Regions from separate parts of the Lysinibacillus sp. BSL11 genome, predicted to be linked through region 1. Evidence: riboswitches for the same ligand, from Rfam matches in the RefSeq annotation. Region 1 holds a riboswitch; each other region holds the start of a gene.
What was found. A riboswitch is a leader RNA that binds a small molecule or an ion and turns the genes downstream of it on or off. The one in region 1 is predicted to bind cobalamin.

Region 2: another riboswitch for cobalamin. It lies ahead of RCJ95_RS07650 (hypothetical protein); the one in region 1 lies ahead of RCJ95_RS00255 (energy-coupling factor ABC transporter permease).
Region 3: another riboswitch for cobalamin. It lies ahead of cobT (nicotinate-nucleotide--dimethylbenzimidazole phosphoribosyltransferase); the one in region 1 lies ahead of RCJ95_RS00255 (energy-coupling factor ABC transporter permease).

Annotation. Positions count from the first base shown of each region.
Region 1 covers NZ_JAVGCX010000001.1:44,053-54,403, reverse strand. The annotation lists gene RCJ95_RS00275 (S8 family serine peptidase) at 1-2,605, opposite strand, end outside; gene RCJ95_RS00270 (energy-coupling factor ABC transporter ATP-binding protein) at 2,785-3,621, opposite strand; gene cbiQ (cobalt ECF transporter T component CbiQ) at 3,618-4,391, opposite strand; gene RCJ95_RS00260 (energy-coupling factor ABC transporter substrate-binding protein) at 4,397-4,669, opposite strand; gene RCJ95_RS00255 (energy-coupling factor ABC transporter permease) at 4,673-5,419, opposite strand; cobalamin riboswitch at 5,569-5,753, opposite strand; cobalamin riboswitch at 6,004-6,185, shown strand; gene RCJ95_RS00250 ((2Fe-2S) ferredoxin domain-containing protein) at 6,332-6,703, shown strand; gene cobJ (precorrin-3B C(17)-methyltransferase) at 6,708-8,375, shown strand; gene RCJ95_RS00240 (sirohydrochlorin chelatase) at 8,390-9,355, shown strand; gene cobK (precorrin-6A reductase) at 9,352-10,113, shown strand; gene RCJ95_RS00230 (precorrin-8X methylmutase) at 10,126-10,351, shown strand, end outside.
Region 2 covers NZ_JAVGCX010000005.1:147,200-157,550, reverse strand. The annotation lists gene RCJ95_RS07675 (lysophospholipid acyltransferase family protein) at 1-428, opposite strand, end outside; gene RCJ95_RS07670 (putative RNA methyltransferase) at 508-1,341, opposite strand; gene RCJ95_RS07665 (MATE family efflux transporter) at 1,344-2,711, opposite strand; gene RCJ95_RS07660 (tyrosine-protein phosphatase) at 2,846-3,613, opposite strand; gene RCJ95_RS07655 (ABC transporter substrate-binding protein) at 3,759-4,709, opposite strand; gene RCJ95_RS07650 (hypothetical protein) at 4,693-5,250, opposite strand; cobalamin riboswitch at 5,409-5,606, opposite strand; gene RCJ95_RS07645 (glutathione peroxidase) at 5,725-6,270, opposite strand; gene RCJ95_RS07640 (hypothetical protein) at 6,352-6,906, opposite strand; gene ytvI (sporulation integral membrane protein YtvI) at 6,997-8,055, shown strand; gene RCJ95_RS07630 (C40 family peptidase) at 8,212-9,366, opposite strand; gene RCJ95_RS07625 (ABC1 kinase family protein) at 9,689-10,351, opposite strand, start outside.
Region 3 covers NZ_JAVGCX010000002.1:306,242-316,592, reverse strand. The annotation lists gene papB (PapB family radical SAM/SPASM ranthipeptide maturase) at 1-914, shown strand, start outside; gene RCJ95_RS04265 (ATP-binding cassette domain-containing protein) at 898-1,761, shown strand; gene RCJ95_RS04260 (hypothetical protein) at 2,438-3,700, shown strand; gene RCJ95_RS04255 (ABC transporter ATP-binding protein) at 3,740-5,434, shown strand; cobalamin riboswitch at 5,531-5,706, shown strand; gene cobT (nicotinate-nucleotide--dimethylbenzimidazole phosphoribosyltransferase) at 5,796-6,851, shown strand; gene RCJ95_RS04245 (trimeric intracellular cation channel family protein) at 6,949-7,554, opposite strand; gene RCJ95_RS04240 (methionine gamma-lyase family protein) at 7,896-9,149, shown strand; gene RCJ95_RS04235 (MerR family transcriptional regulator) at 9,304-9,681, shown strand; gene glnA (type I glutamate--ammonia ligase) at 9,737-10,351, shown strand, end outside.

The sequences.
Region 1 (10,351 bases):
CATTGACAACTGCTACCACGTAGGTTTTGTCCTTTTTCAATGGTATAACCTTTGCATCGTCCTCGTTGCCAACTGAACCAAGTAGTAGCGCCAGTATGCCAAGATCGTTTGTTAAGGAAGAAACGGGAATTAATTCCTTTGTTTTTTCATCATATTCAAATACTGTACCTGCAGGCATTTGATTCATGCCTTTCATAAAGCTGAAGCTATAAAGAGCGTCTTCCTTCGCTTTGAATAAGAAATAATCCTCGTCATAATCTGTTTGGAAATAAGCTTTTTGATCCTCGCCTATTTCAAAGCGGATTGCCTGTTTAATGATAGGGTCAACATTTTCTAGATTGCCTGAAGCTGTAGGATTCATTAACATGCTCATCAAGCTGTCAATTTCATTACGTTTTTTTATGTTGTTTTCTGTAAGTGGTAATTGGCCCTCAGGGATATTTTCTTCGATCATGGCTTCATCTACAGGTAGACCATCCTCATCAGGTGGGAGGGAAACTACTTCACCTTTTAATGTGTAAGGGATCATTGATTCACTGATCGTTTCTTCTTTTTCGATGCCGCCACTAAAGAACATCTCCATAGAAAACTCGCTATTACTTTCATTAGATACACTTAAAACGTACTCTTGATCTGGAACAGCATCGATAATCATACGAACCGGTTCACCTTTTGCAGTACCATAAGCGGTCTGCATTGGATAGGCTTCTTCTTCTTCACCTTCATCATTTTCAGCTTGATCGATTTCTTCTGGTGGCACAGGATTAAAGTCATCTTTCAGATAAAGCTCCATAGAGGCAGTGACACCTGGAATTCCCGATAGATCAAATTGTAACGTCGTCGGTTTTTTGACAGAGAACGTGAAGTAATCTTGATCTTGTTGTTGATCTTTTGACAGTAATGTATAGTTTTTACCTGCTGTACTATATGGGAACTTTTTAATAGGCTCCATCGTAGACTTGTCTACTGTATCAATTGGTAAGTCCTTCGTCGTTTGTGCTGTGAAAATGTAAGTAGATTTGCCTTTTAAACTATAGCTTCCATTATGATCTTTGACACCAATGACAAGCGTTCCCTTTTGATCTGCTTTAAATAGATAACCTTCTTTTTTTCCTACGCGAACATCGTTGACATGGATAGGCTCTACATCACCAATCCCGCTATTTGGGTAGAAATATAAATCAAAGGCATAGTCGTATTTGTCAGCGCCTTTTAATGTCAATTGAGCATATTCATTTTCTTCAAGATCGACTTTATACCATTTCTTTTCGTCTTGCTGTTCAAAAGTACCTTGTTCTGTATTTAGCTTATTTTTAGTAAGGACCTTGGCGTTTTGAATGCGATCTTCCTTTGTCTCTGAATAATGCTTTGGTAATTTATTTAAATCAAATTGTAATGCTTCTACAGGGTCAACTAATCCGTGACCATAAGTAAGATCATAACCTTTCTCGCCCAAATCTTGTGCTGTCATTTCTAAAATCGCTTCTATTTGATGCGGTTTTAAAGATGGGTTTTTTGATTTAAGAAGAGAGGCGATACCTGCCACGACAGGAGAGGCCATGGATGTTCCACTAAACTTGACAAAAGAAGATCCTTTCTTCGCATCATGAACGGTACTATAAATGTCTTCACCTGGTGCAACAATATCAACAGACGGGCCGTAATTGGAGTAGCTTGATAGTTTGTTGCGTTCATTTGTTGAACCAACACTAATGACACCTTCGAAAGAAGCGGGGAAGGAATATTCATCTGTCGATTCATTTCCTGCGGCTGCCACAATTGTAATACCACTATCAATCGCTTTCTGAACGGCTTCCTTCATCAGGGGAGATTCACCATAGCCTCCTAAACTCATATTAATAACGTCAACGCCCTGCTCAATTGCATAAAGAATACCCTGTGCAATAATGAAATCATTAGCACCTTCTTTGCCGTTAAATACATCAATTGGCAGTAACTTTGCATTCGGATTAACCCCGTGCCCACCTACGCCATTATCTTTTGCTGCGGCGATAATACCTGCCACATGTGTTCCGTGATCGCCTGAATAAGTAGTATTGGCAGGTGCTGCTGCATTATAGGGTGGGAGTACTTGTGACTTTAGATCGGGGTGTTTAAAATCTACACCAGAATCAATGACAGCAACTGTGACATCATGGTTGCCTGCTAATTCTAGTGCCTTATCCATTTGCAGTAGGTTTAAATGATACATCTCTTGTTTCTTAGGATCAGCTTCATTATTGAAAGAATGATAGACGTAGCTAGGAGACACACTAGATATCCCGTTTTGCTTTAAATAGTAAGAGACGGCTTTTTCGATTGATACGCCTTTATTTAGTTGTACAACATCATAACCTAATGAAGGAATGGAGCGGATGACCTTGGAGCCAATTTTTTTATGTACGTTTTTATCAAGACCTGAATGCTTGATAACAATTGTATCCTTACTCATCCATTTTTCTTCATTCTTCTCTGTTTGTTTTGCACTGTTTGCCAGCATGTTTTTCGCTTTATGCTGTGGTGCCTCAGCAAAGGCAGAAGCAGCAGGAACCATGAGTGCAGCGGATGCTACAACAGCGACTGATTTTTTATACCAACTTTTCAATTGTTATCTCTCCTTGGTGTTATAAATTAAGTCTCGACTATATTAATACGGACAAAGATTAGAAAAGTTTCGTAATGGAGGAAAATTTTTCTTTGCTATTTTAATTTTTGGTAGGTATAACGAAAAAACGGACAGCTAAACACGGCTTGTTTTTCGTATACCTAGCATTGTTAAAAGCTTTAAATCTGTTCTATTAATTGTTGTAACTCCTGCTTGGAACGAGGGATTTTGATATTTTCCTGCAATAGCTTCTTTTTTTGCAAAGCTATGACCATTTCAAAAATCCATGGACGTTCAAGATGCGCGCGATGTAACAATTCGTCTTCATAAAACAAGGTGATTGGATCACCGTTGTAAATGATTTTTCCAGCCTCCATAACAATGATTAGATCGGCCCATTCATAAGCGAGAGGTATGTCATGGGTTGCTAGTAAAATGGTTCTCTCACCATCCTCTAATTTGGCTAAGTATTGTAATACTTGTGTAGCATAATAATTATCAAGACCTGCTGTTGGTTCGTCTAACAAAAGGACAGAGGGCTCCATTGCTAAAACACCTGCCATTGCTACACGTTTTTTCTGACCTACGCTTAAAAAATGAATGGGTTTATCAAGCAAATCTTCCACTTCGGTTTGCGCAACGGCCCAAGCTATTTTTTCTTCCGTTTTTTCAGTAGACCAGCCGAGATTTAATGGGCCAAATGCTATATCTTGCTTGACGGTCCCTGAAAAAAGCTGATGATCTGCATTCTGAAAAACAATGCCGACTTTTTGGCGTAGGGTCTTTAAAGCTTTTCGATTATATTCCAGACCGTGGCCTTCGAATAAAATCGACCCAGCTGTAGGTTTTAAAATACCATTAAGATGCTGAAATAAGGTTGATTTTCCCGCGCCATTATGCCCGAGTATGGCGATTTTTTTACCTTTTGGAATGTTTAATGTAATATCTGATAACGCCTTCGTACCATCCGCATAGGCATAAGATAATTGGTTGAGTTTAAAATAAAACGTTGTCATGTGAAATACCCTCCGTATACGATGAGGACTAGTAAAATTGCTGCCATGCCTAGCCAATTTTTCTTGCTATAAGAGCCCATCTCTTGCCAGTAGACAGCCTCGCCTCCACGTGATTGCATGGCGTTGTTGAGCTCCCGGCTACGTTGAAACATTTCCACAAATAATGCCACAATAAGCATGGAGACAGAGCGTAGCCATTGCATCGGTGAATGATAGCCGAGACGTGCTTGCTGGGCGAGATGTATATTTTGCATACTTTCTAAAAACATAAAAATAAAACGATAGGTTAGTTCGACGAGCTCCACTAATAAAGAGGGGAGTCGCCATTGTCGTAGCACATAACATATTCCTTGTACGGAAGTAGTTAGAATTAAAAAGTATAAACAACTAATGCTGCCAAGGACAATAAAGAACAGCTGTTGCGCTGATAACACACTTGCGTTCCCAATAAAAACAGTCCAATTCCTCCATGTAAACGACCAAATATGGGCAGGGAGTGTATTCGTTGATGATGTAAAAGAAAGTAAAATAGATACAAGACTTGTTAATAAGAAAAAGCCAGGTAGCAATAATAGTTTGCCATAGTATGTAAGCGGAATTTTGGCACCTAAAATGATAAAAGCACTCATTACAAAAAATGTAATGAGTGAAAGTCGTTCATCTCTCATGATGAGCGTTATGAGAAGTAATCCAAGTGAAAATATCATTTTTTCTAGCGGATGAACGGACGCTAGCTTATTCAGATAGGCATACTTATCAATGAGTAACATAATGGTTAACCTTCTTTGTGTTTGCCACGCATATAGCCGATGAAGTAGCCAATAAAGCCAGCTCCTATAGCTGCCTGTAGCACGAATAATAAGCTTTCGATTTCACCACTTGGTGGCTCCCATAGACTTTCAAACCATGGCTCATATTCCGCATTGATTTCACCAATAGCTGCTTCTGCTTCTCCATCAGCACCACCAAATTCAGCACCTTTTTGTATGAACAAGGGAATGATGGCTAATAACACAACAATTGCTAATAACAATAAATTTTTTTTCATCTGTTAATGTGCCTCCTTTGTTGAGAAAACACGTAAAGTTTTTAGTTCGCTAATATTGTATTTTTTCAAGAAATTCATCACTATGACCGTTAAAATTCCTTCACTCACTGCTAAAGGAATTTGAGTTAAGGCAAAAATACCTGCAAACTTTGTAAAGGATGCCATAAAGCCTCCAACCTCTGAAGGAAAGGCTAGTGCTAGTTGTACAGAAGTCACAATGTATGTACCTAAATCACCAAGCATAGCTGCAAAGAATACGGCTAGTGAAAATGACAAGCCTACTTTTTGAGCACCTTTAAAGACAAAGTAAGCAATAAAAGGACCAACAATAGCCATAGAAAAGGCATTAGCCCCTAAAGTTGTAATTCCTCCATGAGCTAATAATAAAGATTGAAATAATAAAACGATTGTTCCAATTACACTCATTGCTAGAGGGCCAAAGAGTACTGTCCCAAGTCCTACACCAGTTGGGTGAGAGCAGCTACCTGTAACAGAAGGGATTTTTAAGGCGGATAGCACAAAGGCAAAGGCTCCTGAAAGCCCCAAAAGCATTTTTGTTTCAGGATTTTCATCAACGGTTTTTCGAATAGAACGCAATCCTAGAATGATAAATGGAATAGAGATGACCCACCAAAAAATAGCCCATTCGATTGGTAAAAAACCTTCCATGATATGCATGGCAAAGGCACGTTTTGGCACGATTAAAAAGGCCAGTAAAAAATAACTAAGTTTCCACCATGAAAATTTCAAAAAGCTTTCCTCCTAACTAATTAGTAGATTTTTAGAAGATTGCGTGCGTAATTAAAAAAAGCACTTCTCCACTGGTGGAAAAGTGCATAGCTAAAAAAGCAAATAACATTCTCATCTGCTAAGCCGCACACCTATCCTCGTAGGCTGAAACGATCACTTATTTTTCGGCAGGTCTCCTGGCTCTAGTTCAATGCTTTATAGGTCTTCCCATCCGTTGGACAGTGACATATTCTATAAAGCTCCCTATTACAGTGGCGGGACCGCGCCGGACTCAAACCGGCTTCCCTTTTAAGCAAAATGACAAGCACTTTGCACCGAAAAACATTCAAATTGTGAGATTTCACGACAAAGTGTAACATGAATTTCCATAAATATGCTATACCTTTTATAAATTTTTATAATTAAAGGTCAATGGCGAATATTCTGATAACGATTTATGGGCAAATTATATAGATTGTATAAATTTCATACCTAGTTCCATTCAAAATTGATAAATTTGTCATAAATTTTTAAAGAAATATTGAAATTTTAAAAAAATAAGATATGATAAAGACAGTTTTCTATTTAAAATTCTAATAAAAATTTCATATAAAACGTCAATAAGTGCTCGAATAGCTCGAGATAATAGGGAAATTGGTGAAAATCCAATACAGCCCCCGCTACTGTAATAGCTGATGAAATCGCAAAGCCACTGGTGCAAACTTGGGAAGGTGCGATAGTAAAATGAAGCTTAAGTCAGGAAACCTGCTTATTTGATTGTGCATGCAAACTTTTCGGAGGGAGAAGTTGAAGCGAAAGCGAGTACCTGTATTTCATGCTATTCGTTTTTATTTGGCTTCTACAAAACCTTTACTCTTCGTTATAGAGTAAAGGTTTTTCTTTTTCCAAAAAGCAAATGAGGGGAGACAGAAGATGACAACTTGGAATTTAGAGGGGATGAAAACACATCTCTTTATTTGCAATGGCAGTAGCTGCATGAAAAAGGATGGGGAGGAAATTACCTTAGCCATTCGAGATGAGATACAGCGGCAAGCACTCGATCAAGAAATACATACGACAAGAACGCGCTGTAATGGACGATGCAAGGATGCTTGTGTGGTAATTGCCTACCCCCAAGGAAACTGGTATCGTGTGCCATCAACAGAGCATGCTAGAACACTAGTACAAGATTTATATCATGAATCCTTATACAACGAACATGTCTTTACACTTCATGAAGGTACATTACAGCGTACTGCTCAAACAACTGCCATTAAAGGGATCGAAAAGGTGAAAGAGGGGTAACAACATGGCGCAAAAAGGAAAAATTTTCGTAGTAGGCTTTGGACCTGGAGATTTTAAGCATATTACGACACGTGCAGTAGAGGCATTACAACAAAGTGATATGATTATAGGCTACAAAACCTATGTAGAGCTGATTCAAGATTTAGTAAGTGCAAAATCGATTGTTAGTACAGGCATGACAGAAGAAGTGTCGCGTGCACAGGAAGCCGTTCGTCAAGCAGAAGCAGGGAGCATCGTCTCGGTGATTTCGAGTGGTGATGCAGGCGTCTATGGTATGGCGGGATTAGTATATGAGGTGTTAATTGAGCTAGGCTGGACAGAAGCAACAGGAATTGAAGTAGAAATTGTTCCTGGGATTTCTGCGATTAATTCATGCGCTAGCATACTTGGTGCACCCATTATGCACGATGCTTGTACAATCAGCTTGAGTGATCATCTAACACCTTGGAATTTAATTGCAAAGCGTGTCGAGGCAGCTGCAATGGCAGACTTTGTCATTGCTTTATACAATCCTAAAAGTGGTCGTCGAACAAGACAAATTGTCGAGGCTCAGCGAATTCTCTTAGAATATCGTTCGCCAGACACACCAGTAGGGCTTGTGAAAAGTGCCTATCGAGAACGTCAAGAAGTGACCATGACAACACTAGTAGAAATGCTAGAACATGATATTGGTATGCTGACAACAGTTATTATCGGGAATTCATCAACATTTTTCTATGACAATAAGATGATCACGCCACGCGGTTACCAACGTAAATATACCCTAGGTGAAGAAAAACAGCCATTACGTCCTCATCAACGTTTACGCGAAGAAAATGAACCTTGGGCAATGAACCAAGAGACAGGAACAGCGCGAAATGACTTTACGGCTGACCCTAATGCGGGACGATTTAACAAGCCCAGTATAGCCGCTACGTCAAAGCCGAAAAAAACAGCTCTTGAAATGGCTACAGTGGCACTCGCAATGGTAAAAGGGACAAGCGCAGTCAAAGTAACACCGAAGCTTGTACAGCAAAAAATAGAATCTATATTTGAACTAGCAGTAAGCCCTGGAGTAGCCAATAAATTTTTTACTCCCCAGCAAATGATGACTTTAGCAGAGGTTGTTGGGGAGGAGGGGACGATGGAATACACACCAGATCATCAAATTCATTTGAAAATACCAACGACTGCCCCTGAACAGATCACAGAGAAATTACAGGAAGTAGGATTTTTATTAACCCCGATTGGTGATGTGTTATCATTGAAGGCTTGTGATTTTTGCTACGGTGAAAAGGCTGATTCGATACCATATGCAGAGGAATTACAAGAAAAACTAGGCGGTATGTCCTTACCGAAGACATTAAATATCGGCTTTAATGGCTGTGGTATGGCCTGTTATCGGGCTGTATTTGATGATATTGGCATCGTCTACCGCAAAAGTAAATTTGATGTCTTTATTGGAGCAAAACCAGTCGGTCGTACGGCTCACGCAGCACAGCCTGTTGTAGAAGGGCTGGAGCCTGAGCAGCTGATTCCACTCATTACAGATATTATTGAAGAATATAAAGCAAATGCTCATCCAAATGAACGCTTATTTAAATATTTTAAACGTGTGAAAAAGATACTGCATTTTACGTATCAAGATATGTCTTCCAAAATAAAAGTAGAGCCAGCTCCGTGCGGCGACTAGTAAGGAGTAGAGAGATGAAAGCTATTTTATTTGTCGGCCATGGGAGCCGTTTAGCAGCAGGAAATGATGAGGTTCGTACATTTATCGAACAAATGACACCGCGTATTGATGAACAATTTTTAGTGGAAACTTGTTTCCTTGAATTTGCTTCACCGAACATCGAAGAAGGTATTACAAACTGTGTGAAAAAGGGAGCTACAGAGGTACATGTAATTCCAATCATTTTACTGCATGCAGGCCATTCAAAACTGCATATTCCAGCGGAAATCGAGCATGCGCGTGAGCATTATCCAACAATTACCTTCACATATGGTCAAACAATTGGTATTCATGATGAAATCTTTGCCATTTTACAAGATCGCCTAGCTGAAATTGGCTTTAATTCAGAACAAGAGCAGGAAGAAACAGCGATTTTATTGATTGCACGAGGTGGCAGTGATCCATCTGCTAATGGTGATTTTTATAAGATCACGCGACTTCTATGGGAAAAACTACCTGTAAAATACGTAGAAAGTGCTTTTATGGGTGTCACAGATCCACGAGTTGAAGAAGGAATTGAACGTTGTGTCAAACTAGGTGCAAAAAAAATCATCATGTTACCATACTTTTTATTCACAGGCATTTTGATGGAACGCATGCATGGTATGTGTGAGAAGTTTACTGAACTTTATCCAGATTGTGATATACAAATTGCTAACTATTTTGGCTACCATGAGCGTTTACAAAATGTTTTATTAGAGCGTATTGAACAGGCAATCAACGGTACATCAACAGGTATGCAAGATCTAGAAGATTATCGTGCCTATGCGGCAGTACATGGACATGCACATCATCATCACCATCATGATCACGATCATGGACATGCGCATCACCATCACCATCACGATCACGATCATGGACATGCGCATCATCACGATCACCATCATGACCATCACGATCATGACCATGACCATCATCATGAAGAGGAGCCGGTAAAATGATTTTCATGTTAGCAGGGACAAGTGATGCAAGGGATCTAGCCCTAGCATTACAACGTGCAGGTTATGCAGTAACCGCTACGGTCGTCACTGAATCGGCAGCCTCTAGTCTTGCTGACGTTGGCCTGCCACATTTAATCGGTAGACTGACCGCTGAGGAAATGGCGACCATCATGACCGAGCAGGGCTATCGATTGGTGGTAGATGCTTCTCATCCATTTGCGGAGGAAGCCTCTAAAAATGCGATGGCAGCGGCAGAGCAGGCAAAGATTCCTTATATTCGCTATGAAAGAGCTCATGAACATTATGCCCATCCTTTGATTACTGTTGTAAAGGATTATGAGGAGGCAGCTCAGCTAGCTGCAGAAAAACGCGGTGTCATTATGCTAACGACAGGAAGTAAAACACTCGCTACATTTACGAAGGTTTTACAGGGCTTAGAAAACACAAGAGTAATCGCTCGTATGCTTCCACGACTGGATAATATGGAAAAGTGTGAGGCACTTGGCGTGGCGCAGCGAGATATTGTGGCTATTCAAGGTCCGTTTTCAAAGGAATTAAATGAAGCTCTATTTCGTCAATACGGAGTGACGTTGATGATTACCAAAGAAAGCGGTAAAGTGGGCTCAGTTGATGAGAAGCTAGAGGCAGCTCTCGCATGCCAGATTGAAACGATTCTTATTGCACGACCAAATATACAATACGGCCAACAATATTCAACATTTGAAGAAGTATTACAGGCTGTTGAACATACAATTTAGGAGGCATTTTCCATGGATTTTAAAACAGATTTTAAACCATTAACGGTAGACCCAGATAAAATTTACGATTACAGTTTCTCTATTATTGCAGAGGAAATGGGCGAGCATGACTTCTCAGAAGATGAATGGAAAGTTGTACGTCGCATTATCCATGCGTCAGCTGATTTCGAGCTAGGCCGTAGTGTCATCATTACACCAGGTGCGATTGAAGCGGGTATCAAGTCTATTCTTGCAGGAC
Region 2 (10,351 bases), on a different contig from region 1:
ACATAAGCAGCTGGAACAATTTGCGCCTTTGCCAACTGTGCAATGGTAATAGCCCCTTGTTTTAAATCTGTTCCTTCTGCACTACGTGTCCCAGAGGGGAAAATCCCTACAATTTTACCTTCCTTCAATAACTGCGAAGGAATTTTAATCACGCTTGGTCCAGGATTATCACGGTCTACCGGAAAAGCATTTAAATGCTTAACAAGCCAGCCAAGCCCTTTCATTTCAAATAATTGCTTCTTCGCCATAAAGTGAATTTCACGAGGGTACATGGCTACACCAAGGTTTAAAATATCAACATAGCCGGTATGTGTACAAGCTATAATAAACCCACCCTCTTTCGGCAAGTTTTCTTCTCCGTATACACGAGCCTTTGAACCCATTAATTTTAATATTACTTTGACAACATTTGCTGCTAGTTTATACACTGTTACATTCCTACCTTATTCAATAGTTATTCCCATTGTAATCGAAAAGACCAGTATACTGCAATTGCAGGTGACCAACTTAAACCTTCCCTACTAATAGATCCACATCAATCGTGATTTGATTTAGTTCAACGGCTGTTTGTTCTGCTTTATGCCACCCCATTGGTGTCATCTCTAATAGCGCGGGTACTAGCTCTTCTGAAAGCGGTAAAGTATAAGTTACGCGTTCTACGTTTACCTCACGAAAACTATCTTGAAAACGAGCTACAATTTGTTCATTAGAGTAAGTTTCCTTGTTTGAATCTGCATATAATTGAGCACGCAGTTCCCGCAAATAACCACTTTGCGGTACAACCTTCACAAGACAGCCATTCGGTGTAAGAAGTCGTTTAAACTCCTCATAATTTGCTGGCGATAATATATTTAAAATGGCATCGAAACTCGCTTGAGCAAATGGACTTTTAGCTAAATCCCCTACACACCAAATTTGTTGAGGATAATGACGTGCTGCAGCCAAAATGCCCTCCTTCGCTATGTCAATTCCAACGCCAATACCATGCTCCCTATCATTCATAATGCGAGCTAAATGTGAGCCCTCTCCACAACCAGTATCAAGCACTGTTTTTGCAGAGCTTATAAGCTCACCGATTCGAGCTTCTACAGCATCATAAATCCCACTATCAATAACAGCCTTGCGGGATTCAAAAAGGCTCTTACTATATTTAGAAGCGGCGCTATGTGTCAGCATATTGACATAGCCTTGTTTCGCAATATCAAAGGAATGGTTAGAAGCACAAACCAATCTCCCCTGCTCATAGACATGCATGGATCGCTGACAGATTGGACAAGCAAAAAGGGTGATATATTGATCCATTAATGCCGCCCCGATAGCACGTTTCGATAATGCGCCCATTTCTATGCCTCCTTCTTGTCGTTTGGTGATACAAGAGCATAGCGCTCCCATTTACGACTTTTCCATCTAAAGTATACGATAATTGCCCGCACCCATTCATCTGCTGAAATGGCTAGCCAAATTCCGACCAAGCCCCAATCCAATACAAAGACAAATAAATAGCCAAGCGGCAGGCTCATGCAAACCATTGATAGAAAACCAATTTTCACTGGGAATCTAGCATCCCCAGAAGCGCGTAAAGAGTTAATAACAACGATATTCATCGTGCGACCAGTCTCTAGTAAAATACTTAATGCTAACACGGATGCCCCAATCTTAATGACTTCTGGATTATCAGTAAAAACCTGCATAAGGGGCTTACGGAATAGCGTAACGACTGCAACCATAATAATCGTAAAAACAAATGCTGCACGGACACTTTTCCATAGCTGATGATACGCCTCATCTTTTTCTCCTGCACCTACATGACGACCAATAATAATGGCTGTTCCTGTACCAATGGCAATCGCAAATAAATACGTAAACATCGAAATATTCATAGCATATTGTCGTGCTGCTAGTGTTTCTGCTCCTAAGTAAGTCGCATAATATAAAAAGATGATTTGGCAAAATTGATAAAGCACCTGTTCAAACGCAGATGGTAAACCAATGTTTAGTATTTTCCTCACATATTCCTTTGAATACTCAAAATAATATTGTAACTTTACACGCACTTCCATTACCTGATACAGCAACCAGAAAAATACTAGGACGGCTAATCCGCGACTAATGACAGAGGAAATAGCCGCTCCTTTCACACCAAGCTCTGGGAAACCTAAATTCCCAAAAATAAGACCGTAGTTTAGCACAACATGTAAGACGTTCATGCCAAGCGAAACGTACATAGTTTGTTTTGTCCAACCATGTACACGAATAATTGCTGCGAGTGCATTAATAATAGCCTGTAGGAAAATAAAACTCCCAATGATGGCTAAGTAACTTTGTGCATAGTGGAGGACTTCTCCCTGCAAGTTCATCATTGTCATTAAATGTCTCGCAAAGAAGAAAAATAAAATACTCATTAAAAGCCCAACGACCAAATTCATCGTGACCGCTAACGCCGAGATCTTGGCCGCTTCAAAAAAGCGTCTGGAGCCTAAATATTGGGAAACAACAATAGATGCACCATTGCCCACTACTTCCAGAATCAAGATGGCAATATGGATATATTGATTGGCTGCACCTACTCCTGATACAGCATTATCTGATAAAGCACTGAGCATAAAAGTATCGGCTAGTCCCATCAACATAAATAGAAAAACTTCTAAGAAGATCGGCCATGTTAAATGGAATAGACTTAACTTATTTGTCTCTTTAATTGTGTCTGCCAATACTTTCACTTCTCCTATATTTTCTTAAAAATCTATTGTATCTTATCACAAATATTCAGACTGTAAAGAGATTTATAGGAATACAGCGCTTCCACATAAAAAATCCCTCCCACATCGTGTGAAAGGGCCATTTTTTAAATTAAGCAATAGGATTGTAATTGCTCTCGTTTTTCAATTGTTAGGCCAAATTCCTGCTCTAAAAACCCAGTCTTAGAACCATAGCGACGATCCATCGCATCCAATGCTGCTTGTAAATAGTCTTCACGGGCGGACATTAATGCATAAAATTGCTGTAGTTCTTGCTCATTATACTGATGCTGAATAGCCTGAGCCATTCTTTCTACCATTGGACGTAAATGTATATTAGTATCTAAATAGTCCTCCATGATGGTCTCCTCTGGTACATCTAAAGCTAGTAAAATAAGTGCTCCTCCAATACCCGTTCGGTCCTTACCAACTGCGCAATGATGTACAAGACCTAGATTATCAGGGTTTTGAATCGTTTGCATTAACTCTTTAAATGAAAGATTGTTAAAAGGCATTTGTGCATAAAAATCTCGAAACATCTCAGGGCTTACCACTTTATAGAAATCTCTACCACCAGCATTGGTAGGCATTTCAAAAGCATGATTACCCTTCGCTGGGATTTGTATATATTGAGCATATGAGAACACTGGGTTAGGATTATGATACGCCTCATTGTTATCGCGATAATCAAAAATGGTTTTAATCCCTAACGTTTCAAATAGCTCTTTATCCGCCAGTGTCATTTTTCCAAGAGCAGCTGAGCGGTAAAATAAACCGTTCTTTACCCTACGCCCATCTTTTGTCTTATATCCACCCATGTCTCGGAAATTATGGACTGCTTCAAATGGAATTACCTTTGTCTCTAATTGCTCCACTCACTACACCTCCTAAGATTATTAAGCATACTTACTTTTATTTTAAAGAACAAACTACATTAATTCCAATTTTCACGCTAGGTAATAATTTAAACCACATAAAAAATGCTAGCTGAATGGCTGACAGCTAGCATGGAAACATTTCTTATTTAAATAACTCTGGGTACACAGCCTTCGCTACTAATTCTACAGCTTCACCAATACGCGGACCAGGTCGATTAGAGATATCTGTATCGATGGACAATACCGCTTTGTTTTGAATAGCTGTCACAGTATTCCAACCATCTCGTCCAAGAATTTCTCCTATTGGATCTTCTGTATAGTTTACTGTTGTTAAAATAATATCTGGATTTTTAGCAATAACATCTTCCTCATTCACTTTTGCCCAGCTATTCAAGTCAGAAAAAACATTATTAACATTAGCTGCATCTAATATTTCTTGCTGGAAAGTGCTAGAGCCTGCTGTATATATGTCTGGCTTAGGGCTAACCTCTAAATAAACATTTTTCGGCGTTTTTACGTCCTTCACCTTCGTTTGTACTTCAGCAATTTTCGCTTTAATCTCTTCATTTAATTTATTTCCTTTATCAGCAACATCCATCACAGCAGCTATTTGTTCGATATCTCCATAAACATCATCGAAAGTAGTCGCAGATTGAATAACAAACACTTTAATTCCTGCGTCCTCAAGCGGCTTTAGTGCATCCTTATCACCGATTGTATAAGCAATAACAACATCTGGCTTTAACGCTATAATTCTTTCACTGTTAAAGTTCGTAGTATCAGAGACACGTTCAATTTTTTGTGCTTCCTCTGGGTAAGTATCGTACTCAGTTGCTCCTACAATTTTATCGCCAACACCTAAAGCAAACAAAATTTCAGTATTACTTGGTTGTAAAGATACAACTGTTTTTGGTACTTCATTAAACGCTATTTCCACTCCACGGTCATCTGTCACTTTATAGCTTGTTTTCTCTACGTGTTGTGTACCCTGCGAGGCATCTTTATTTTTTGTATCTTCAGCAGTGCCACAGCCTGCTAATACCAGTGCAAGTAAGAGCACTGATAGCCATTGGAAATTAAATACTTTCTTCATTGTTATTCTCCTTTTTCTTTTTCATTGGGTAGGATTTACTAATAAACGGTATTTCAGAAATTCCAGCTTGCTGATTCATAAAAACAGCCATGACAAAACATACATTAGCTAATAAACCAAGGTAATCGAAAAGAATAGCAGGAACCTCTCGTTCTTCTGATACTTTGTGTAAAGTTCGATATGATTTTTTTGCCTCACTGCGACAAAGATGTAAGGCTGCAGCGGCCTCTGTTCCTTGAGGTAAAACAAAACTTTGAATCTCTTCCTTCACATGGCGAACGTAAAAATCATAACGCTCACTTAACCAAGATAAATCCTCTTCAGTTACCGCTAATTTCCCACGAACTGAGCCATTCACATGATACGCCATAGGTAACATAAGTAATAAATCCTCAGCAACAACTTGAACATCCTCTTTTTTTACCGCAGCTAATGCAACTCCTAGATGTGTTGTAAGGCTATCTGTTCGAATTTCAAAATCAACCGTTGAAGCTTTCTCACGCATAAATGGATAACAAGAATAACGGGCATCTTTTTTCACTTGCTTCCCCCCTATTTTCTATAATGAAAAATTCTTACTTGAAAGGCATAAAAAAAGTCGCTCCTTTTGCAAAGGAACGACAAAAATACAAGATTGAGCCATCAAACTAGACAAAGCCTATGTATTTGCCGTATATCCTCCTAGCTTCCGAGAAGTTTTTATACGTTCAAATAAAGGTCGGTCTCCTGGCTTGTACAGTTCGTCACATAAAACGAATGTGTTATAAAGGACCTTCCCATCTTCTTTGAGACAGTGGTAAATCTTTATAATGGCTGTACTTACAGTTGCGGAAACAGCTCCGGTTTTTCACCGGATTCCCGATTATGCTTACTAGCACCTTTATCCTGCAAGAATATTTCATTTGTAAAGCAGTTTATCATATATGATTCAGAAAAAATAGCTGTACTCAATTTTAAAATATAGTAACACTAGAAGAGAAAATTCCAACAAATTTTTACATTATTAAGAAATTTACTATAGTAGTGTTTCAATTGCTTGTTCAATATCGAGCTGTGAATCTGTTGGTTCAAAGCGTGCGACGGTCTTACCATTAGCATCTACTAGAAATTTTGTAAAGTTCCAGCGAATGTTACGACCATCTAAAAAGCTTGGGGCAAGTTGAACAATTGCTTCTGCCAACATTTTCTCCTGCATACTTGCCTTCCCAAACTCTCGGTAATTCACTTCATGCTTTAAATAATTAAAGAGTGGATGTGTAGCCTCTCCATTTACCTGTACAAGCTCAAAAATCGGGAATGTGACCCCATAGTTTACCTTGCATAGATGCTTAGTTTCCTCTCCATCCTCAGGATTTTGATGGCCAAATTGATCACAAGGGAAGCCAAGAACTACAAAATTCTCTTTTCCATATTTATCATACATTTTCTGTAAGTCTTCAAATTGATATGTAAATCGGCATTGGTTTGCCGTGTTAACAATTAACATTGTTTTTCCACGATATGTTTCCATTGATAAAATTTCGCCATTAGGCTTCCGAACTAGATAATTATAAATGCTCATGCTATAATCCCCTTTTTTCATTCATTATAGTTGACTATTCTACCGTTCATCAAAGAATTTGCACAAAAAAACACCACCTCGCTACTTTGAACGGATGGCTGACTTATACTTCTTTTTATATTTAGCATCTTGTTCTTCATTAATTAAACGATGGGCAATATCTAATAATTTCGAGTCATTTGTTTGATCATATAGCTTTTTAAATGACATAATAATATCCTGACGAATAAGAGATGGCTGTTTTTCATCTATACATGTTTGAAATCTTTTAGCTAGATACGATACAACCAAATCTCTTTGTACTTGACCCGCCTGTCCAATTTTCCAAATGGCCTGTAATGCATGCCTTGCTGTAGCAGATTGTTCATCGTAAGTCACAGCCCAAATCTTTAAAAAATCCTCCAAGACCCTTTCTTCTGGATCACTTTTTGCAGCTAAAGCGCATAAAATTTGTGCAGCACGTGCACGAGAATAACCATTATTGTATGTAAGTGCTTTTATTAGCTGTTCCCAAACTGCATATGTCCAATCTACAGGTTCCTGCATAATTTTCATTAATTCCTCGTAAGATTCATATTGAATATCGCGATCATGCTCTGTTAGATTACTAAAAAGTTGCAAAATCTCTTTTTCCATAATTCATCCCTACCTTTATTGTTTCAGAACGTAATAAAATTTGATTTATGGTACACTTAACTTAATTTTTTTCGCAAAGAAGGTGAGTTTATGAATAAATTTAATGCTAGGAAATTGATTTTTCGGTTGATTGTGATAATATCCCTACTTCTAGCTGCCTATTTTGTTATCCCAGTGTCCATGCCTTTAATACTTGCTGGGATCAGTGCATTTTTCTTAGAACCCATTGTCATGTTCTTTAAACGAAAATGGAAAATGTCACGGAAAATAGCAGTTGCTTTTATTTACATAGTGAGTGTTATTGTTATATCTATTATTTGTTATCTATCCATTACACAAATAATGACACAAATAATTTTACTATCTAAGCAAGCTCCCTATTATATTTCCAAGCTATCAGATATGTGGCTTCATATGCAAGAAAATATTTCTAAATACACAGAAGACTTTCCACCTGAAGTAAGTGCTTCGCTTCAAAAAACCACAATGGATTTCATAAAGAAAGTTGAAGAATCCTTTTTAAGCTTCTTTAATTATAGCAAAGTTTCTGCCTTCTTTTCAGAGATACCCAGCCTATTTATCAGTCTTCTCGTTTATATGATTGCGCTATTCCTATTTATGCTTGATTTGCCTAAGTTAAAGCAAATCACTTATAAATATTTAAAGCCCAATACAGCAAAGAAGATAAAAATTATTTTAAATCGCTTAAAAGATGCTACATTTGGCTATATGAAGGCTCACTTATTTGTAAGCTTTATTATTGGAGGCGTCACACTCATTGGACTGCTATTAATCCAACCGAAATACGCAGTAACAATGACGGTTATTATCTGGTTAATAGATATTGTACCATTCCTAGGCTCTATCATTATTCTAGCGCCATGGGGGCTTTACCACCTATTGATGGGAAACACCTCTATAGCTGTAAAATTATTCATCTTAGCTGCTATTTTACTTATTATTCGTCGAGTAGTCGAGCCTAAGTTAATGGGAGACCATATCGGTTTGTCCACTTTACCAACATTAATTTCCATGTTCATAGGTCTACAGTTATTTGGTATTATCGGTTTACTTGTTGGTCCATTCGTTATTATTTTCTTTATTGCGTTGAAAGAGACAGGTGTCATCAAAGTAAATTTTAAAATTTAATATCAATCTAGTATGCAGGGAAATCTCTTTTCAAGAATAGACGTAGTCGTCTTGTTTCTTTTGAAAGAAATGCAAAATAAAAAGGTCAATCTTTGTATATTTTTCTCTACAAAGATGACCTTTTTCTTATATCAACCGTCTATATAATAGTGAGGCCTATTGAATACGTCCAAAGCCTACTAAGTATTGATTCCACCAATCAAGTGACTCAATTACGACACCATTGTTTTGAGCGTCGATCATTGTGTTATTACCTAAATAAATACCTACGTGTGCAACCCCTGAACCATAGCTGAAGAACACTAAGTCCCCAACACGTGCTTCACCTGCTGAAATGCGTTGTGTTGCTAAATATTGTTGTGATGCTGTACGAGGTAAAGAAACACCCGCTTGCTTATATGACCATTGTACAAGACCTGAACAGTCAAAACCTGTTGATGGGTTGCTACCACCCCAAACATAAGGACGTCCTAGGAATTGTTTAGCTGTTGAAATGGCATCTCCTGAAGAAACAGTGCCAGCTCCTGACCCAACAATAATCTTTTGTGGTTCGCCTCCACCATTATTTTGAGTTGCTTGTATAACTGGTGTAGCTGCTTGAAGTGCACGTAAACGAGCTGCCTCTTCTTCAGCTGCTTTACGCTCTGCTTCTAAACGTTCTTCTTCTTGTTTCGTTGCAATTTCAGCTTTTAATGCAAGTGATTTCGCTTCGTTCTCAGCTTTCTTCACTTCCATTTCGCTTTCTTTTTGCTGAAGCTCTTGGAATTGTTTTTGAAGTTCCTTTTGTTTTTCATCTAATGTAGCTTTTTGTTGCTCTAAGCTTGCTTTATCTGCTTCCTGTTGATCCACTAATTCTTGGTCAGCATCCATTAATGTTTTTACCGCTACGACACGATCCATTAAATCTGCAAAGCTTTTTGCCTCAAGCACTACGTTTAAATAAACACCTACAGTGTTGTCTTGCGCTTGGTATGCAGCCATACGTTCACTTAAAATTTTTGAACGTTGCTCGATGCGTTTTTGTGTTTCAACAATACTAGCATCCACTTCTTTAATATCAGCTTGTACTTGTTTAAATACCTTTACTTTTGCGTCGATCTCTTGTTGTAGTTTCGTTAGTTCTTCTTGTAATTTTTTAATTTGTGCATCTATTTCTGCCTTTTTCTCAATCATTTGTTGAGATGTTTCTTCGGCATGTACTTCTGTTGGTTGAATTGTATTAAATAATAAGCCGCCAGCTAGTGCTAATGCTAGCACCATCGACTTACGCCATTTGTTACGCTTAGCCACGTTACCTTCATTTCCCTTCATCTATCAATTTCGCTCTCGATATTCTATGTAATCACTTGAACGATTTCTATTTTAATTAAATGTTCTTATATTTATTTTAGCCTTTTAAAGTTTAGCATTTTCTACATAACTTTTATACTATTTCATGTCTATTTAATACATTAGTAAAACTCGAAATATTTCTGTAACATTCGCCTATAAACTACATTATTCTACAAAACACATTTTTCTTCTACACAGGGAAACTATTAGCTAATTCGACATTAGACCCAGTAGATCTTTTGTAATGTTTTTGTAATATTTGAGGGTATCAAAGAAAAAAGGTAGGGAAAAAATTCCCTACCTATTGCTTCATTGACCTTAATGCTTGTATAGATAATCTCACTAACAAAATGGCACATAAAAATAAACCTAAATATGCTGCTGTGTTCAAATAGACCGCATAAGAATCATGGATAAATTGTGATATTGCTAAAAGAGCGACAGATATAATACCAAAAGTTATACCCACCAGCAGCAAAACAAATTGAGAAAACAAATGTGTAATAAAACGTGCATTATGCTCATCCGAAAAGACATCATGATGTAAAATGATTTTTCCGCTTTCAACTCGCTGAATGAGCTGATCGACTCTTCTAGGCATTTTACGCAAAGTCGGTATAAGCATAGATAATTCTTCTTGCAGCCGCTCCTTAGTTGCCATCGGTTCTTTAAAAGGTTTAAGGAAAGAGGCACGCATATATGTAGCAGAAAAATCCTTTGCCTCTGTAAAGATATCAAAACGTGAATCTATTACCCGTAATGTGCCATCTAACGTTACTAAGGAACGGAGAGCCAATCCCACCGCTGGATAAAATGCAAGTCCAAAATCTCTTACCACTGTAAACAGGGCGTGAATTAATTCTTCAGTAGGTATACGGTCAACATAGGAAATTTTCAGTAATATTTGGTCGATTGCCTGTTCCATTCTCGCACGTTCTGCATGATCAGCATTTTCCACTAATAA
Region 3 (10,351 bases), on a different contig from region 1:
AGCAAGTAGTAGAATATGCAAATCACAAAGTAAAATTACATAATAAAAAAATTGGCTTTAGTATGACATGTAATGGAACGCTAATAAATAAAGAAATCACAAAATTTATTTTAGACAATAACATCGCTGTTCAAGTAAGTGTTGATGGGACTAAAAGCGAGCATGACATAAATCGTTTTTACGGAAATAAAAAGGGAAGTTATGATGTTATTTTAAACAGAACAAAAGAATTAAGGGAGCAAAAACAACTAGGAGTTAGGGCAACCATTACTCCGAATAATGTTGATTTGGTAAATATATATGAGCATCTATTCGACTTGAATTTTAGGAGTATCTATGCTGCCCCAGCTATGCAGATGTTTACAGAAGATCAATTCATTGAATTGTCTAAAAGTTATGATGAATTAATTTGTTATTTCGAATATTTGGTAAATAAAAAAGAATATTATAAAGCAGTCAAACTCAATAATATAATGAAGAATTTAGAACGTATTCATATTGGACACGAATCAACATATTTTTGTGGTGCAGAGGTTAATTTTTTAGCAGTTGATATTAATGGTGATTTATATCCTTGTCATCGTTTTGTCAATAATAAAGAGTATAAACAAGGAAATATTTTTGAAGGAACATATTCCATTGCTAAGTCAAAATTTTTAGAAGAAGCACATGTTTCAAATAGATTAAATTGTAATAAATGCTGGGCAAAAAATTTATGTGGGGGTGGGTGTCACCATGAAAATTTAGAATCAACAGGTAAAGTAACGACACCACCTTTACATTATTGCATTTTAACTCAAAAGCAATTAGAAGCTACCTTGCATTTATATTTACGTTTATCAGATGAACAAAGAGAACTATTATTAGAAAAGAAAAATACAAGAGAGTTTGTTAAAAATGGAAATCAAAATTAAGAATTTAACAAAAATTTATAAAAATAAAAAGGTACTAGATAATGTCTCCTTAGAAATTCATAATGGTGTATTTGGTTTATTAGGGGAAAATGGAGCAGGAAAAACAACATTGATGGAAATAATCTCTACATTACTTCCATTTGATGACGGAGAAATTGAAGTTGCAGGGCTAAACGTAAAAAAAGAACCACTTAAGGTTTGTGAAATATTAGGTTATCTTCCACAGAAGTTCGATTTTTTCCCTAAGGTTACTTTAGAAGAGTCATTTGATTATTTATGTAAATTAAAAGGAATGAATAATAGCGCAAGCCGAAAACAGGAAATAAACTTAAGACTTCAAGAGGTGGGGCTATTAAGCGAACAAAAAAAATATATTCAAGAACTTTCGGGTGGTATGAAACAAAGATTTGGCATTGCTCAAGCTTTAATTGGTAATCCCAAAATAATACTTATTGATGAACCAACAGTAGGTTTAGATCCTCATGAGCGCATTTCCTTTAGAAATTTAATTACTCGGATTAGTCGAGATAAAATTATTCTGCTTTCAACCCATATTGTACAAGATATTGCTTCTACATGTAAAAATTTGATGGTGCTACAAAAAGGAAAAGTGAATTACTTAGGTAGTACAATAGACCTTATTAATAAAGTTCAAGGGAAGGTATGGCTTTATAATGTTTTAGATGATGAAATACCTCATGTGGATTTATTTGTATCTTTACAAGATAAAGGCAGCAGTATTGAGATTCGTTACATTGCAGATAGTCCGTTACAAGGAAGTATATCGACAGAGCCTACTCTAGAGGATGCATATATTTATATAAATAGAAAAGAGTTATCCATATGAGAGAATTACCTTTTTTAATAAACTTTGAATTAAAAAGACTCATAAAAAGTAGAGCTATTTCCGTCATTCTTATACTAATAATGTTGGTTCTTCCAATTATAATGAATAACTTAGACACTCAGGAAACTTTGATTGAAAAATGGTATGGAACACTTCAGTTACAAATGGTATTTTTACTTATTTTAATACCGAGTATGGTTTCTTATGTTTGGAAGGGGTATCTTCAATCTTTTGAAAGAGCAGTCATCCTACTAAAATTGACAAATAGATCGATGTATATAGTTGGAAAAATCGTAGCAGTTATTCTTTTTGTTTCAGTGTATCTATTTTTCTTCTACGTAGTTTTTTTTATCTTTTATGTAAATAAAGTTCCTATTAGCATTCTATTAATTACATTGTTTCAAGTCTTCCTTTCTATTTTCTACAGCATTACCTTTAGCTTTTTCATTTCCTTTTATTTGAAACGTACTGTATATCTACACATTTTACTAATAATATATTTGGTATTCAGCATTTATTTAAATTCTCCTTATTTTTCTATATGGTTTAATCCTGATTTTATACAACATCAAATGACTGACCTGCTATTTAATGTAAAGAGAGGTATTTTTCTAAGTATTGGCATACTATTTATGTTTGGAAATGTGTTGCTATTTAAAAGAAGGGTGAATGACAAATGAGAGATATCTTTTTATTTTGGTCGAAAGTGGTCTTACGAAGTGATTATTTGTTGACTTATTATGCTATCGTCATTCTATTATGTATCTCTCAGTATTTCTTTACAGTCAGTGATGCTCAAGCATTGATTCCTTTATATGGGATTTTCTCAAGTGTTTTAACGATTCAAATTATAACTTTGCATCAAAGGTATCATGTAGAGAAAATTTTAATGATTTCCCCAATATCGAATGGAAAGCTTTTATTATGGCAATGGGTTTTCAGCTTTATTTTGACCACCCCTGCAATTATGTTATTAGTTGGTTTTGTAAAGTTTGTATATGTAGAGACACCGATATATAAAATTCTCCTTATTGTTTTTGTTTTTCAGCTATTTACTATATCCATTCCATTTTTGATGGCAACAATTTTTAAAAATCAAGCAGTGTCTATAATTTTAATTGTCATCATTTATTTTTTATTAATGTTAATGCATGGTTATAGACTAGAAACGATTCAATATATAGCTCCTACTCTTAACTTTATGTATCCAGATTTCATTCATTACTTAAATGTTATAGGTGTTTTATCCGTTTGTTTGTGCTCTATATTGTTCGCGATTTTATTCAGCAGGAGGGCCACAAATAAAACGGAAAAGTGGATTGCTGGAATTATCACCAGTATGATGCTTTTCGTTCTATTAAGCTTACATTTTTATAATGGATATAAAGAAGAGGAACTGTTAAATAAACCTTATCAAAATTATCAATATAACGGGCTTACTGTCCAATACAAAGGTGTGAGTATAGAAAAAGTGAAGAATTATGCGAATGTTTATAAAGACATTATTCAAATAATGGAGAGCTTCGGTGTCAACAACATTCCGTATCACACGCTGAAAATAACGAGGGTTTTTAGCCTTCCAGATAACAATAGTTTAGAAAATATTATTAGTAGTTCTGGCAACATCATTGAAATACGCCCGTATTCTAATAAATTTTTTGAATTTAATTATGGCTATAATATTACAGAAGACATGATAAATACATTAATGGATGAACAGTGGGAAACCAAGGAACAAACTAATTGCTATGAGGTTTTAAAAAGAACAATTGAGCAAAAGGTTATATACACCAACAAAAGCATGCTCTTTAGTGAGGCGAAAAAGAAGTCAGTAGAAAACTTGTTCATAAGTAATGAAAAAGATCCGTATATGGAAAAGTTTCTACAAATATTACAAGAAGAACCGAAAAATGCTTATCTGTATATCAAAAGGTTATAAGAAAACCTTAACTAAATCAGGGAGACAGAGTATTATTTCATGAAAATATTAGGTGAGGTATTTAAGTATACAAAGCCATACAAAGCAAAATTATTTCAAGTAAATATATTGATGGGCATTTCAATGATTTTAAGTATAGTACACCCCCTTTTATTTGGTAAATTTATTGATTCTATAACATTAAAAGACCTCAATTCCGCATTCATAATTATAGTGTTTATGGCTTTTTTGTTTCTTTTTAATTTATTTTTTAAAGTAATCCAAAAATATTATTTAACGAAATTTGCCTGCTATCTACAAATGGATATTAAGTTAAAGATAATAAAAAGAATCATGGCTATGGACATGGATGAGTATCAATTAAAAGCAAAAGGTGAACTGATGAATAAAATAGAAAATGATACAAAGGCATTTTCTGAAGTAGTATCAGAGTTTTTAAATATTGTTGTAGATTTTATCAGTATAATAATTGTGTTCGTAATATTGATAAATCTTAATTTTATTTTAGCTAGTATTTTATTCATTGCTTGTCCTTTAGCACTTATCATTTTTAAATATTATGGAAAAAAAATAAGGATGACGGATACTGCCATCAAAAAAGATTTAGATTCTTATTTAACCTATCTGGGAGAAATACTGTCATCATTTAAATTATTTAAGATATTTAATAATGAGATAAACGCCATAGATAACTATCAAAAGAGAATTACCTTATTATACAAAAATACTCTTGATAAAATGCGTTTAAGTATAAAATCAGGATCAATAATAGAATTATTAAACTTTACAAGTTATTTAATTATCCTTATTATAGGTGCCTACTTTATTTATAAAGGCAGCCTCACCTTAGGAGTATTAATAGCATTCACAACCTATGCCAATAACTTTAGTCAGTCATTTTTAAGATTTTCTCAACTAAATTCCTTTTTACAAGAAGCAATTGTGTCTGTAAATAGAGTAAAAAACTTAATGGGAGACAATAAATACAATATAAGGAAATTGATAGTATCAGACTATGTAAATTCATCGCATCATTTTAGAAAAGACAAAATAGTGTTACGGAATGTAAGCTTTACCTATACTAATGCATTATCTCCAGTTTTAGAAAATATAAATTTCCAAATACCTTTGAAGAAAATTGTATTGATTAAGGGAGAAAGCGGATCAGGTAAATCGACATTATTGAATATATTATCAGGTTTATACATTAATTATCAGGGTGAAATATTTCTATCCAATCAAAATATTAGATATATTCCTAATGATGTTTATAGAAAAAGGGTATGTTTGGTAACGCAAGAGCATTTTATAATGACAGGGACAATAAGGGAAAATTTGTTATTAGCAAAGCCGAATGCAACGGATGAAGAATTAATTCAAATTTGTAAAATGGTTAACATTTATTCATATATAGAAACGTTGGACTATAAATTTGAAACTCTTATTGGGCATAATGGGCTTGAATTATCTACTGGGCAACAGCAAAGACTTTCAATAGCAAGATCGCTTCTAAGAGATGCGGATATCTATTTGTTTGACGAGATTACTTCTGCGCTTGATAAAGACAACCAAATAAATATAGAAACATTACTTTTATATTTAAATAAAGAAAAACAAAAGACTGTTATATTGGTTACTCATCACCCTGTTTTAATAAGTGAAGCAGATAAAATATTTGAAGTTAATAACAATCAGGTGAACGAGAGGGATTCATTTGTTGTTACAAGCTCTTAATAAGCCTAAATTGTTTGAATAGCTGGTTGTACTAAGTTAACACTCAAAAAAATTTTTCCTCTTGACACTAAAAAAGTTGTAAAGTAGATTTAACATAATTACATAAAAGCAATAGGTGCCCACTTGGGAGAATAGGGAATAAAGTGAAAAGCTTTAGCGGACCCGCCACTGTATAAGGGAGTTTCATAGTGTATGCCACTAGCGAATTGCTGGGAAGGTGCTATGAGATGTTGAACTTGAGCCAGGAGACCTGCCTACATGCTTTAGAAGATATAGATGATGGAAAAGTCTGTAGTTTATTTGTCATGACAATAAACTACAGACTTTTTCTTTTTGTCTTAAAAAGAGAGGAGCAATTATCATGCAATTACTACAAGACACGATACAAAACATCCAAGGTGCTGACCTGAAGGTGATGGAGCAAGCTAGACAGCGTATAGATGCCCTATGTAAACCCCCTGGCAGTTTAGGAAAACTAGAGTCCATTGCAGTGCAGCTTTCTGGCATAACTGGACAATTATTTCCGGTGATTGATAAAAAAGTCATAATTGTTTGTGCTGCAGATCATGGTGTTTGCGAGGAAGGTGTAACCACGAATCCACAAGATGTGACGGTCTTTCAAACATTAAATTTTCCTAAGGGAGGTACAGGCGTTTGTGCGATTGCGGGCATTACCAATGCAAAGGTTGTCACAGTAGATGTTGGGGTAAAAGAAGATATTCCACTTGATGCAGGAGTCCTTATTCATAAAATTAAATACGGTACCGATAACATGGCACAAGGTCCAGCTATGGCCAAACAAGAAGCCATTCAATCGATAGAAGTAGGAATCCAGGTGGCCACTGAGGAAATCATAAAAGGTGCTGATGTACTTGGGACTGGAGAAATGGGCATCGGCAATACAACACCAAGTGCTGCGATATTAGCTGTTTTGACGGGATGCAAGCCTATCGAAGTAACGGGGTTTGGTGCAGGAGTAGGCCAAGGAGGCATTGCCTATAAAGCAGCAGTTATTGAAAAAGCAATTACCTTAAATAAGCCTAATCCAAATGATGTTATTGATGTTCTGGCTAAGGTTGGAGGATTAGAGATAGGGGCGATGACAGGCATTATACTTGGCGCTGCTGTCCATCGTAAACCTGTTGTCATTGATGGATTTATTTCAACTATTGCCGCGCTCATTGCTTATAAGCTAGAACCAAAAGTAAAAGATTATATTATTCCTTCCCATGCCTCAGAGGAACCAGGGGCTAAAATTGCCGCTGCATTACTAGGCATTGAACCGATGTTGCACATGAATATGCGTTTAGGCGAAGGTTCTGGAGCAGCCTTAGCCTTTCCTATTTTAGATGCAGCTTGCTCGATGATGAAAAACATGGTGACTTTAGAAGAATCAATGCAGTTGTTAAAAAGGTAAGTTAAATGTCTCTTTTTTAATCATATAAGGAATGAAACATTAGCTAAAACAATAAAACAGCCAATGACTTAATTTTTGGTCATTGGCTGAATGGTGTTTATGCTCGATTTAATTTACGTAATGGCAAGCGCCACTTCATCATATAGGAAAAGATACGTAAAACTGTAATCACTGCGAATAAAATATAAAGGAAAATGTCCCCTGTAAAAACCTCGAAACCGATTAACAGTCCAGCAAGAGCTGCCCAAACTCCATAAACTTCATCACGGAGAACTAATGGTTTTCTTCTAGCTAATAAATCTCGTACAATACCACCACCTGAACCTGTCAAAACAGCAGCTACAATGACTGCGCTCACTGGCATATCAAGCTTGACAGCATAGAGTGCGCCTTGAATAGCGAATGCTGATAAGCCAATCGCATCTGTGAAGTTACCCCAACGATGCCAATGTTGAATCAGATGATGTGGAAAAATAAAGAATATCGTAATCGCAGCAAGCGCTATTTGAAACATCATATCCTGTCCCCAAAGTGTTGTGACAGGTAGTCCAATGAGTAAATTTCGAATAGCTCCTCCACCAAAAGCAGTCACAATACCAAGTATATATACACCGAATAAATCGTATTCTTCTTCCATGGCAATAATTGCCCCAGAAATAGCAAAGGCAATTGTTCCTATGATACTAAAAACCTCCCAAGCCATCCCTTTCACCCCTTCTATCAATAAATAAACTTTTTTAAAAGTTAAAAGACGTTTTACGTAACAGAATTTATGAATTTAATAGCCAAAATCGGTCATTAAATACGCTTCTTGAAATGAGTCCGCACATTAGCTTAGCGTAAAATCCTCTTAGAAACAATAGGCAAGTTTTACAGGTACACATACAAATTGATAAAATGTGATTAAAATAAAGAAAAACATTCGTCAAAAGCGTTCATATACCAGTAGTTGGTTAGGAAATTCTAGAGTGATTGAAGTCAATTTAGATAGTTAATAAATCTTACTGATTGAAATGCGAGACATTGTGAAATGGAGAAGAAAGAATGACGTTTACATCAAATTTATCAATAGAAACGCTATCGTTAGCGGCAAAAGTAGAGGAGCAAGTTCGGCCTTATCATGCCAAGGTAGAAGAAATGGCATTCTACAATCAGCAGAAGGTGCTAGCAGCTTTCAGAAAGCATCAAGTAAGTGATTATCATTTACATCCATCAAACGGCTATGGCTATGATGATGAGGGACGGGATAATCTAGAGCGTGTTTATGCGGAAGTATTTGGTGCAGAGGCAGCCATAGTCCGACCACAAATTATTTCAGGCACACATGCAATCACGCTTAGTCTATTTGGTGTTTTACGTCCTGGTGATGAGCTGCTTTATATTTCTGGTCAGCCATATGATACATTGCAATCCATTGTCGATGGTGGTGATAAAGATACAGGTTCACTAAAAGATTATAAAATCGGTTATCGACATGTGGATTTACTAGATAACCAGGCCATTGATTGGGTAGGTGTAGAAGCGGCCATTACAGCACAAACCAAAATGATCGCGATTCAACGTTCAAAAGGCTATGCAACACGTCCATCCTTTACAATTGAAGAAATTGCAGATATGTGTGTAAAGGTACGTAAAATAGCCCCGAAAGCTGTTATTTTTGTAGATAACTGCTATGGCGAGTTTGTAGAGGCGCAGGAACCTACAGAGGTCGGTGCTGACTTAATGGCAGGCTCGCTCATTAAAAATCCAGGTGGAGGCTTGGCTAAAATTGGTGGCTATATTGCTGGCCGCGCAGATTTAGTGGAGAAATGTGCCTATCGTATGACATCTCCAGGTATTGGCGCAGAAGCGGGGGCCACATTAAATACACTAGGTGATTTTTATCAAGGATTTTTCCTGGCACCACATGTTGTATCGCAAGCACTAAAAGGGGCGATATTTACAGCTGCAATGCTCGAGGAAATCGGCATGAGCACTTCTCCGAGCTATGATGCGAAGCGTACAGATTTAATTCAATCAGTATCATTCCAAACAGCACAGCAAATGATTGACTTTTGTCGGGAAATACAAGCGAACTCACCGATAAATGCCCATTATGCTCCTGAACCAGCCTATATGCCAGGCTATGAAGATGATGTCATTATGGCGGCGGGGACATTTATTCAAGGGTCTAGCATTGAGCTAACAGCGGATGGCCCAATACGACCGCCATATACAGCATTTATCCAGGGCGGACTAACATATGAACACGTTAAATTTGCAATTTGCAGTGCGGTTCAAGCCATTCAAAAAGCATAACAAGACAATAGATAAAGCCTAAATATGAATAGTTTTTTACAATTTTTAATCTGATTGAAAAAAATAGTGCCAACCATGTTAGATAACCTTACATGGTTGGTTGACAGTAAAAAAATTTCGTTATATGATAAGCGGGTATTGGAGGAGGACTTAAATGAGTCGTGAAATTAGACGAACTATGCCGTTATTATCGATGAGTATCGTGATGCAATTAACAGAGCTTTCGGCAAGACAAATTCGTTATTATGAAGAACACCATTTAATTGAGCCGCACCGAACAGAAGGCAATCGACGTATGTTTTCACTAAATGACGTCGATACATTGCTTGAGGTTAAAGACTACTTAGAACAGGGTATGAATATGGCGAAGATTAAAAAAATATTTGCTAAAAAGAAAAATCCTGTTGCGACAACTGATGAGCAAGACTTAAGTGATTCAGAATTACGACAAATTATGCGCGAAGAAATGCGTCAAGCACAGCGCATGCAAAAATCGTCCATCCGAAGAGGGGATTTATCTCGATTCTATTAATAAATAGGGTAGGGTAAACATAAAAGCTAGACAAATTATAGGAGTGTGGAAAACTGTGGGTAAATACACAAAAGAGGACATTAAACGTCTCATCGAAGAAAAAAACGTAAGCTTTATTCGTTTACAATTTACAGATATTCTTGGCACTATCAAAAATGTTGAGATTCCTGTAAGTCAATTAGACAAAGCACTTGAAAATAAAATGATGTTTGATGGCTCATCTATTGAAGGTTTCGTTCGAATCGAAGAATCTGATATGTATTTATATCCTGATCTTGATACTTTCGTAGTATTCCCTTGGACTTCTGAAAAAGGGAAAGTAGCACGTTTTATCTGTGATGTATACACTGCGAAAGGCGAACCGTTTGCTGGTGACCCACGTAACAACCTAAAACGAATTCTTAAAAAAATGGAAGAAATGGGCTTCTCAAGCTTTAATTTAGGGCCTGAGCCAGAGTTCTTCTTATTCAAATTAGATGCAAAAGGCGAACCAACCTTAGAAGTAAATGACCATGGTGGTTATTTCGATTTAGCGCCAACAGATCTTGGTGAAAATTGCCGTCGTGATATCGTGTTAGAGCTAGAAGAAATGGGCTTTGAAATTGAAGCATCACACCATGAGGTAGCTCCAGGACAACACGAAATCGACTTTAAATATGCGGATGCTGTT